Regions from separate parts of the Lysinibacillus sp. SGAir0095 genome, predicted to be linked through region 2. Evidence: a T-box and tRNA genes for the amino acid it is inferred to sense, from the RefSeq annotation. Region 2 holds a T-box; the other holds one or more tRNA genes.

Region 1 (5,102 bases), 250 kb from region 2:
TGGCACCATCTCTACATGATAATTAGTTATCGATATATAAATTGCAGAAATAAATAGTGTTATAAATAAAGCAAGCAAACGCAGGGCTCTTATAAAATTCCCAAAAATAAATCGAAGGTAATGATCCTCAGCGTTATGGAAAAATGACCAGAATGTTGCCGGTACGATTAATGCTTCAGGTGAATTATCCATAATTAGTACGATAAATCCGTTTTCTAAGAACGAGGCTGTACGATCAGGTCTTTCTGTGTATAAAACTGTGGGTAATATAGATTTTTGTCTTTCCTCAATATATTGTTCTAAGACGGCGGCATTTTGAATTGCATCTACATCTATTGAACTTATTCTTTGTCGGACGTCGTTTATAATATCTTCGTTTGCTAAGTCCTTAACATAGAGCAGATAAACTTCATTATTTGAACGTTTTGATACAATGGTTGATTCAACAATTAAACTTTCATTTTTGATTCTCTTTCGAAGTAACGAAATATTTGAGGTTGCCATTTCATTAAAAGCATCCTTTGACCCCTTAATAACAACCTCATTCCCTGCCTTTTCAACACTTCTCCCCTCAAACTTGCTAGTAGAAATGATATAGGCACATTCTTCACCATCTACAAACAATACAGTATTTCCACCATTAATACCTTTTACCGTATCTTCGATCACTTTAACGGTTGATATTGTCTCGGCGGTAATAATATTATCCACTCCTTTTGAAGACTGACTCGTTAACAAAGGCTGGATAATAGATTCATCAATTTTTTGAGCGTCTGTTATAGTACTTATATAGACAACCATCGCCTTTATCTGCATTTCTCCATAAGTGAATTGGCGAATTTTAATATCAGAATTCAATGGTATAGAATAGAGAGATTTAATTGTATTTAAATTGTTTGCTAAACTTCTGTCTATATGTTTTTTCTTAATTAATATTTCATTTTCCGATGTTTGTTCAGGAAATTGATTTTCCTGCTCACTATCTGATTTCATTAATTTCTTAAAAAAATTCAATTTTAGCAACTCCATGCTTTTTCCTTATTTTGCACAAGAGAGTGTTATTTATGTATAAAATGTTCAGATTATCCATACGCCAGAATAAATATAAAGAAAAACCATTAGAAGAAATTTTCTAATGGTTTTTAAAATATTGTATGATTGAAATAAAAAATGCCCTAAAGTTATTGGCTAACTTTAGGGCATTTCTCAATATGACCCGTACGGGATTCGAACCCGTGTTACCGCCGTGAAAGGGCGGTGTCTTAACCACTTGACCAACGGGCCGTGGCTCCGAAGGTAGGACTCGAACCTACGACCGATCGGTTAACAGCCGATTGCTCTACCACTGAGCTACTTCGGAAAAATTTTTGGTGGGCCTAAATGGACTCGAACCATCGACCTCACGCTTATCAGGCGTGCGCTCTAACCAGCTGAGCTATAGGCCCCAATTGGAGCGGGTGATGAGAATCGAACTCACGACATCAGCTTGGAAGGCTGAGGTTTTACCATTAAACTACACCCGCATTATATGGTGGGTCGGGACGGAATCGAACCGCCGACACTTAGAGCTTCAATCTAATGCTCTACCAACTGAGCTACCGACCCATATTATTGAGATTAAAAATGGCGGTCCCGACCGGGATCGAACCGGCGATCTCCTGCGTGACAGGCAGGCATGTTAACCGCTACACCACGGGACCTTTATGTATGATTTGAGAAAAATGGCGGAGGCAGTAGGATTCGAACCCACGCGCGGTGTAACCCGCCTGTCGGTTTTCAAGACCGATCCCTTCAGCCAGACTTGGGTATGCCTCCGAAATTTTATGGTGGCGGCAGAGGGGATCGAACCCCCGACCTCACGGGTATGAACCGTACGCTCTAGCCAGCTGAGCTACGCCGCCATTATAATATATGTTTTTTTATTGGTGGAGCCTAGCGGGATCGAACCGCTGACCTCCTGCGTGCAAGGCAGGCGCTCTCCCAGCTGAGCTAAGGCCCCAAATAAAATTTCACTTTATAGTTACATGGTCGAGAAGACAGGATTCGAACCTGCGACCCCTTGGTCCCAAACCAAGTGCTCTACCAAGCTGAGCTACTTCTCGAAATATTGGCGCGCCCGGCAGGAGTCGAACCCACAACCTTCTGATCCGTAGTCAGACGCTCTATCCAATTGAGCTACGGGCGCATATTATGAATGGTGCCGAGGACCGGAATCGAACCGGTACGGTAGTCACCTACCGCAGGATTTTAAGTCCTGTGCGTCTGCCAGTTCCGCCACCCCGGCACATTTGGAGCGGAAGACGAGGTTCGAACTCGCGACCCCCACCTTGGCAAGGTGGTGTTCTACCACTGAACTACTTCCGCATGTACTGAAATTAATACTGGCACAAATTTTATAAAACTGGTGAGCCATGAAGGACTTGAACCTTCGACCCTCTGATTAAAAGTCAGATGCTCTACCACTGAGCTAATGGCTCTTACAAATGGTGGAGGGGGACGGATTCGAACCGCCGAACCCGAAGGAGCGGATTTACAGTCCGCCGCGTTTAGCCACTTCGCTACCCCTCCAAAAAAGGATGCCGGCGAAAGGAGTCGAACCCTCGACCTACTGATTACAAGTCAGTTGCTCTACCAACTGAGCTACACCGGCATATATGGTGGAGGATGACGGGCTCGAACCGCCGACCCCCTGCTTGTAAGGCAGGTGCTCTCCCAGCTGAGCTAATCCTCCTGGGTAATAAGTCTAGCGACGTCCTACTCTCACAGGGGGAAGCCCCCAACTATCATCGGCGCTAAAGAGCTTAACTTCCGTGTTCGGTATGGGAACGGGTGTGACCTCTTTGCCATCATCACTAGACTTATTTAGTTGAAAGAACTTTGTTCTCTCAAAACTGGATAAAGACATTGATTGCATTCAAGATTTGGTTAAGTCCTCGATCGATTAGTATTCGTCAGCTCCATGTGTCACCACACTTCCACCTCGAACCTATCTACCTCATCGTCTTTGAGGGATCTTACTTACTTGCGTAATGGGAAATCTCATCTTGAGGGGGCTTCATGCTTAGATGCTTTCAGCACTTATCCCGTCCACACATAGCTACCCAGCGATGCCTTTGGCAAGACAACTGGTACACCAGCGGTGTGTCCATCCCGGTCCTCTCGTACTAAGGACAGCTCCTCTCAAATTTCCTACGCCCACGACGGATAGGGACCGAACTGTCTCACGACGTTCTGAACCCAGCTCGCGTACCGCTTTAATGGGCGAACAGCCCAACCCTTGGGACCGACTACAGCCCCAGGATGCGATGAGCCGACATCGAGGTGCCAAACCTCCCCGTCGATGTGGACTCTTGGGGGAGATAAGCCTGTTATCCCCGGGGTAGCTTTTATCCGTTGAGCGATGGCCCTTCCATGCGGAACCACCGGATCACTAAGCCCGTCTTTCGACCCTGCTCGACTTGTAGGTCTCGCAGTCAAGCTCCCTTGTGCCTTTACACTCTACGAATGATTTCCAACCATTCTGAGGGAACCTTTGGGCGCCTCCGTTACCTTTTAGGAGGCGACCGCCCCAGTCAAACTGTCCACCTGACACTGTCTCCTACCCGGCTTACGGGTATGGGTTAGAATTTCAATACAACCAGGGTAGTATCCCACCGACGCCTCCCTCGAAGCTGGCGCTCCGAGTTCTCTGGCTCCTACCTATCCTGTACAAGTTGTACCAAAATTCAATATCAGGCTACAGTAAAGCTCCACGGGGTCTTTCCGTCCTGTCGCGGGTAACCTGCATCTTCACAGGTACTATAATTTCACCGAGTCTCTCGTTGAGACAGTGCCCAGATCGTTACGCCTTTCGTGCGGGTCGGAACTTACCCGACAAGGAATTTCGCTACCTTAGGACCGTTATAGTTACGGCCGCCGTTTACTGGGGCTTCAATTCAGAGCTTCGCTTGCGCTAACCCCTCCTCTTAACCTTCCAGCACCGGGCAGGCGTCAGCCCCTATACGTCACCTTACGGTTTTGCAGAGACCTGTGTTTTTGCTAAACAGTCGCCTGGGCCTATTCACTGCGGCTCTCATTGCTGAGAGCACCCCTTCTCCCGAAGTTACGGGGTCATTTTGCCGAGTTCCTTAACGAGAGTTCTCTCGCACACCTTAGGATTCTCTCCTCGACTACCTGTGTCGGTTTGCGGTACGGGCACCTCCCGCCTCGCTAGAGGCTTTTCTTGGCAGCGTGAAATCAGATACTTCGCGAGAAACTCGCTCCCCATCACAGCTCAACGTTACAGGAAGCGGATTTGCCTACTTCCACGCCTTACTGCTTGGGCGTACTCAACCAACGGTACGCTTATCTTATCCTACTGCGTCCCCCCATTACTCAAACGGCGGGGAGGTGGTACAGGAATATCAACCTGTTGTCCATCGTCTACGCCTATCGGCCTCGACTTAGGTCCCGACTAACCCTGAGCGGACGAGCCTTCCTCAGGAAACCTTAGTCATACGGTGGATGGGATTCTCACCCATCTTTCGCTACTCATACCGGCATTCTCACTTCTAAGCGCTCCACCAGTCCTTCCGGTCTGACTTCAACGCACTTAGAACGCTCTCCTACCACGGACATCTTAGATGTCCATCCACAGCTTCGGTGAATCGTTTAGCCCCGATACATTTTCGGCGCAGCGTCACTCGACCAGTGAGCTATTACGCACTCTTTAAATGATGGCTGCTTCTAAGCCAACATCCTGGTTGTCTAAGCAACGCCACATCCTTTTCCACTTAACGATTACTTTGGGACCTTAGCTGGTGGTCTGGGCTGTTTCCCTTTTGACTACGGATCTTATCACTCGCAGTCTGACTCCCGTGTATAAATATCTGGCATTCGGAGTTTGTCTGAATTCGGTAAAGCGAGATGCCCCCCTAGTCCAAACAGTGCTCTACCTCCAGTATTCTCTATCACGAGGCTAGCCCTAAAGCTATTTCGGAGAGAACCAGCTATCTCCAAGTTCGATTGGAATTTCTCCGCTACCCACACCTCATCCCCGCACTTTTCAACGTGCGTGGGTTCGGGCCTCCAGTGAGTGTTACCTCACCTTCACCCTGGACATG
Region 2 (5,102 bases):
GGTCATCAATGTAGGTAAAACTGGAATTACTAAGCCAATCCCCAAAAAGGCAATGAATAAATTCATCAATAATAATCCCAAGGTAATTTTCTGTGTCTTCATTTATTTCATTCTCCTTAACAAAGCAAAGCAAACTCGCTTTGTTTGTTTATTTACAAGTCTTATCCTATTGTATATAGTAACTATATAGTCAAGGGTGGTGTTGTAAAAATTGAGTAAAAAAGAAGGCAAATATTTAACAACAGGTGAATTTGCGAAGCTTTGTAAGGTGAACAAACAAACCCTCTTTTATTATGATCAAATCGGGCTTTTAACTCCTTTATTGAAAAAGGATAACGGGTATCGATACTATTCGATTAACCAACTAGAATTATTTTTTGTTATTGATTTATTAAAGGATCTTGGGATGTCGCTTAACGATATCCAACAATATATGCAGCATAAATCGCCTGAAAGATTTTTGTCGTTAATGTATCAACAAAAAGAAGAGATTGTGAAAAAACGTCAAGAGATTCAAGCGAAGGAAAAAATGATTGAGGCGAAAATAGCATTAATGGAAGAAGCTTCCACGCTAGCTTTCAATGAGATTACCCTAGAGCAATTACCAGAAGCAACATTGTATTTGAGTAGAAAATTCCAAAATATATCGGATGAAGAATTTGTAGAAGTCATTTCAGATTTTATCGAAGAATTGAATGTAGCTCATCTTGATTCAGGATACCCTATTGGGAGTATTACGGAACGCGAGCAAGTCATACAGGGTAAATACTCCAACTATAGCTACTTATACATTGAGCAACCCAATCCAAAGGAAGGACATCCCTACTTTAAAGCAGTAAAGGGAGATTTTCTCATTGGCTATCATATTGGGGATGAAAAAACCATTCCCAATACCTATATGCGATTTTTTTCAGAAATGGAAAAGTTAAACCTGACCTTGGGAGATTATGTTTTTGAAGAGTATATTTATGACACCGTTGTAAAGAACCATACGGAGGAATACGTAACCAAAATCATGATGCAAGTCAAAAAGAAATAGCGTGACTCCTCTGGGTCAACACACTGTTAGTATTAAAGCGATTGCACTAACTATGCAATCGCTCCATACTAACTAATTTAATCATTCCCCTATTTTACTAGACGTATAAATCTCTTTTTGCCAATTTGCAGTACTTCTCCGTTCATGAGAACACGGTCTAAATCATCTGCAGTTATTTTTTCTTTATTGAGCTGGACACCATTTTGTTTCATCAACCGCAAAAATTCACTTTTGCTATTTACGAGCCCTTTTTCAACAAGTTGAGGAATAATATCTTGAACCGTCTCCGCTCCAAGTTCAATTAATAATTCCGGAATATCTTCAGGAATTCCTTTATTACTAAAAGCAGCTTTAAAATAGGCAATCGCTCTTTTCGTTTCCTCTTCTCCACAGTATAAATTTGTAATAATTTCGGCCAATTTTAATTTTACGTCTCTTGGGTTTGTGCCTTGTTTCATAAGAGCTTTGATTTTCTCAATTTCTTCTGGGTGTTCATCCGTCGCTAACTCAAAGTATTTTATGATTAGGTGATCCGGTACTTCCATCACCTTTTTAAACATACGCTCTGCCGACTCATTTACCCCAATGTAATTCCCAAGACTTTTGCTCATTTTTTCAACACCATCAAGACCTTCCAGTAAAGGCATAAAAATGGCTACCTGCTTTTCTAATTCCCAATGCTTTTGTAGTGTTCGCCCCATTAATACATTAAAGGTTTGATCCGTACCCCCTAATTCGATATCCGCCTTAATCTCTACTGAATCGTATGCTTGCATAAGTGGGTAGAAAAATTCATGAATACCGATTGGCACTTGATTGTTGTAGCGTTTCTGGAAATCATCACGTTCCAAGATTCTTGCAACTGAAGTAGTTGCCGCTAATTTAATCACTTCCTCAAATGTTAGTTTGGAGAGCCATTCACTGTTAAACCGTACAATTGTTTTTTCCGCATCTAAGACTTTGAAAATTTGTTCACAGTATGTTTTCGCATTTGCTTGAACTTGGTCATCACTTAAAGCCACACGTCCCTTTGCCTTTCCGGTCGGATCCCCAATACGCCCTGTAAAATCACCGATGATAATCACGACATGATGGCCTAAATCTTGCATTTGTTTTATTTTTCTTAAGACAACCGCATGCCCCAAATGGATATCCGGAGCAGATGGATCCAGCCCTAATTTAATCGTTAAAGGCTTTTGGGACTTATAGGATTTTTCTAGTTTTGCTAGTAATTCTTCTTGGTCTACAATTGTTTGCGCACCCTTCATAATGATTTTTAGCTGTTCTTCAGGTTTTACCAACATACTAACATCTCCTTGGAATATTATTTCTAATATGGCAAGCTCTATAAGAAGAAAGGGATAAAAAAAAACGCCCTTTTGGCTTAGCCAAAAGGACGATTCATCTCGTGTTACCACCTTTAATTTATAAGTAATTCACATTACTTACCTTTGAAAGTACAGTCATTTGACGATACTTTTAGCACATGATGACGGGTGCCCAACCGGTGTAGCCTACTAAGGAATCCTATTCGGTACACAGCTCCAAGATGTATTCACAATCGTTCAACATGCACCTCTCATCAACCGGTAACTTTCTGTTTGTTTACATGATTGCTACTCTTTCTTATCATAGCCTTTGTTCTTATACTCCGAAATGCGTTAAACAAATCTTCGTTATGCAGATATTAATTGATATTTATTTTATCTCTAAATTAAATTTTGTCAATATTAAATTATTTATAAAATTAGACCATAACGAAAAGATTAAATTGATTAACTCCACTCCCCCTTTTCTTAATGGGTAGCTCAACGAAAAAAGAGACCGTCCATTTGTGACAGCCCCCTTTTTACTCGTATAAAAAAATATTAGTACCTTGGTTACCCACCTAGTTTTGCGAGCAAGTCTCCAAAATAAAACTATGAGAATACCGCAATTTTACGTGCAATTGATTCTGTTAAACGGGATGCTACTTTCGGAACCGCCCATTTAATAATAGGAGTTAACATCGCACCTGATAATCCACCTGCATGAACTTCCACTGTACATGTCATTGTTGTATGACCATTCGCCTCTTGTGCAGTAAAATGCCCGCTTCCTGTAAAGTTATCAGATAAGCCTTTTAGTTCGAATTTAATATTGGCAGGTTCATTCCATTCGGTAATATCTACCTGTGCGCGTATTGTTTTTTTAATCCCTTTCACATTACCTTCAAATGTCCAAATAGATTGTGTTTCACTAATGATTTCATGTTCTTTGTAGGCTGGTACTGCTGTTGCCCATTTTTCAAGATCACTGACATAATCCCAAACTGCTTGTACATCTGTTGGAATTTCTACTGTATGTGTTCCTGTTGCCATAATGATCCCCACTTCCGCTACGTATGATTTGTAAATTCACATTTCTACAAGTAATTATTACATAAAAAGCATAAAGTTACATCATTATTTTACAGTCATTTCCTCTTCTAATAACTTGTTTTTAAAGAGTACAAGATTCTATAATTCCTCGAAATTTTACCCAATAACAAAAGACACCCTCTAATCCAAGGGTGCCTCTCCATTTAACGCTTAAATTTATATCAATTCTAACTAGTTATTCTGCTTCGCCGACAACTGTAAAACGTTCATTTATATGCTGTGGATTTTCAATTTCGTCCAATACTGCAATGGCATAGTCTGCATAGCTAATATAGCTTTCACCTTTTGAATTCACCAAAAGATTGTCTTTTCCAGACTGATAGGCACCCGTTCTTTTTCCCTCAGCATCAAACATCGCAGAAGGGCTAATAAATGTCCATGTAATATTAGAAGTCTTCTGTAATTCTTGTAAATTACGTCCTTGTCCTTTAGCAGTCGGGACAAATATAGCTGGAAAATCAGGTGTTTCCATTACTGTAAGTGTTTTGTTTTCGTCAACATAAAGACTTCCTGCTCCCCCTACAATAATAGCTCTTGTATTCGTATCTTTTAGTGCCTCGATTAAAGAATGACCCGCATCTACGTGTACTTGCTCTTCGCCAAGAGGCGCTCCGAAGGCATTAACCACAATATCAAATTCTTTTATATCATCTGTTTTAAGCTCAAATATCGTTTTTTCAATAATGGATACGTTTTTATCCTCAAGTTTTGCAGCATCCCTTACAATAGCTGTTACTTCATGTCCACGATTAACCGCTTCTTTCAAAATAAGACTTCCTGCTTTACCACTTGCTCCAATAATAGCAATTTTCATTTAATACTCCTCCTAACAGTTTAATTGTAACCAAAACAGTTACCTGTAACTATAATAGTTACAATTAAATTATTTGTCAATAAACACTTTGGTCATCTTTTTATTTATTAATTTTGAACGGATGATTTAGCATGAATATACTTGTAATAAAAGTAATTACAGGTGTATTATGAGGTTACCTCTAGTTATGAAAGGTGAGAAAGATGTCAATTAGCAGTCGATTTTCAGTAGGCATTCATCTATTAGCTCTTATCGAGATAAACAAAAATGGAGTCAGCACTTCAGAGTTTTTAGCAGGAAGCGTCAATACAAATCCTGCGGTAATCAGAAAAATTATGGGCATGCTGAAAAATGCCGGATTGGTAATCGTTAGACCTGGAGTTGCAGGAGCTGAACTTGCAAAGGAATTATCGGATATTACATTGTTTGATGTTTATAAGGCAGTGAATGTTGTACAGGAAAACGAGTTGTTTGCTTTACACGATAATCCCAATCCTGAATGTCCCGTAGGCAAGAACATCCAAAATACAATTGAACCCATATTCACATCAGCCCAATTAGCAATGGAGAAAGTCTTAAGCAGCCTTACTTTAGAAGATGTGGTGAAGGATATAGCTAGTAAAGAAAATATCTGTTAAAAAAAAGACATTCCAAATGAATGTCTTTCAGATTGTCGACAAAAGGCCTTCAGAATGGTCACATTCTGGAAGCCTTTTGTATTTTTTGAGATTCTTTTGGGTATTTTTTAGTCCGATTTTAGTCAAAAGTACTCTTCGAGTATTATAATTTAGACCATTTCTGGAGCTTGCCATGTCCAATTGGCAAGCTT

The links. A T-box is a leader RNA that pairs with one kind of tRNA and senses whether it is charged. The one in region 2 lies ahead of tyrS (tyrosine--tRNA ligase), so its partner is inferred to be a tRNA-Tyr.
Region 1: it encodes a tRNA-Tyr, which carries the amino acid that the T-box ahead of tyrS (tyrosine--tRNA ligase) is inferred to sense. The anticodon was not compared.

What each region holds. Positions count from the first base shown of each region.
Region 1 covers NZ_CP028083.1:265,776-270,877, reverse strand. Annotated here, with positions in the region: gene C1N55_RS01330 (spore germination protein) at 1-1,014, opposite strand, end outside; tRNA gene C1N55_RS01325 (tRNA-Glu) at 1,213-1,284, opposite strand; tRNA gene C1N55_RS01320 (tRNA-Asn) at 1,286-1,360, opposite strand; tRNA gene C1N55_RS01315 (tRNA-Ile) at 1,369-1,445, opposite strand; tRNA gene C1N55_RS01310 (tRNA-Gly) at 1,450-1,523, opposite strand; tRNA gene C1N55_RS01305 (tRNA-Phe) at 1,530-1,605, opposite strand; tRNA gene C1N55_RS01300 (tRNA-Asp) at 1,625-1,700, opposite strand; tRNA gene C1N55_RS01295 (tRNA-Ser) at 1,723-1,815, opposite strand; tRNA gene C1N55_RS01290 (tRNA-Met) at 1,825-1,901, opposite strand; tRNA gene C1N55_RS01285 (tRNA-Ala) at 1,924-1,999, opposite strand; tRNA gene C1N55_RS01280 (tRNA-Pro) at 2,026-2,102, opposite strand; tRNA gene C1N55_RS01275 (tRNA-Arg) at 2,109-2,185, opposite strand; tRNA gene C1N55_RS01270 (tRNA-Leu) at 2,196-2,284, opposite strand; tRNA gene C1N55_RS01265 (tRNA-Gly) at 2,290-2,364, opposite strand; tRNA gene C1N55_RS01260 (tRNA-Lys) at 2,403-2,477, opposite strand; tRNA gene C1N55_RS01255 (tRNA-Tyr) at 2,485-2,568, opposite strand; tRNA gene C1N55_RS01250 (tRNA-Thr) at 2,578-2,650, opposite strand; tRNA gene C1N55_RS01245 (tRNA-Val) at 2,656-2,731, opposite strand; rRNA gene rrf (5S ribosomal RNA) at 2,742-2,857, opposite strand; rRNA gene C1N55_RS01235 (23S ribosomal RNA) at 2,922-5,102, opposite strand, start outside.
Region 2 covers NZ_CP028083.1:513,490-518,591, reverse strand. Annotated here, with positions in the region: gene norA (multidrug efflux MFS transporter NorA) at 1-102, opposite strand, end outside; gene C1N55_RS02545 (MerR family transcriptional regulator) at 212-1,039, shown strand; gene tyrS (tyrosine--tRNA ligase) at 1,129-2,343, opposite strand; T-box leader at 2,429-2,681, opposite strand; gene C1N55_RS02535 (SRPBCC family protein) at 2,959-3,399, opposite strand; gene C1N55_RS02530 (NAD(P)-dependent oxidoreductase) at 3,635-4,273, opposite strand; gene C1N55_RS02525 (Rrf2 family transcriptional regulator) at 4,477-4,911, shown strand; gene C1N55_RS02520 (IS1182 family transposase) at 5,061-5,102, opposite strand, start outside.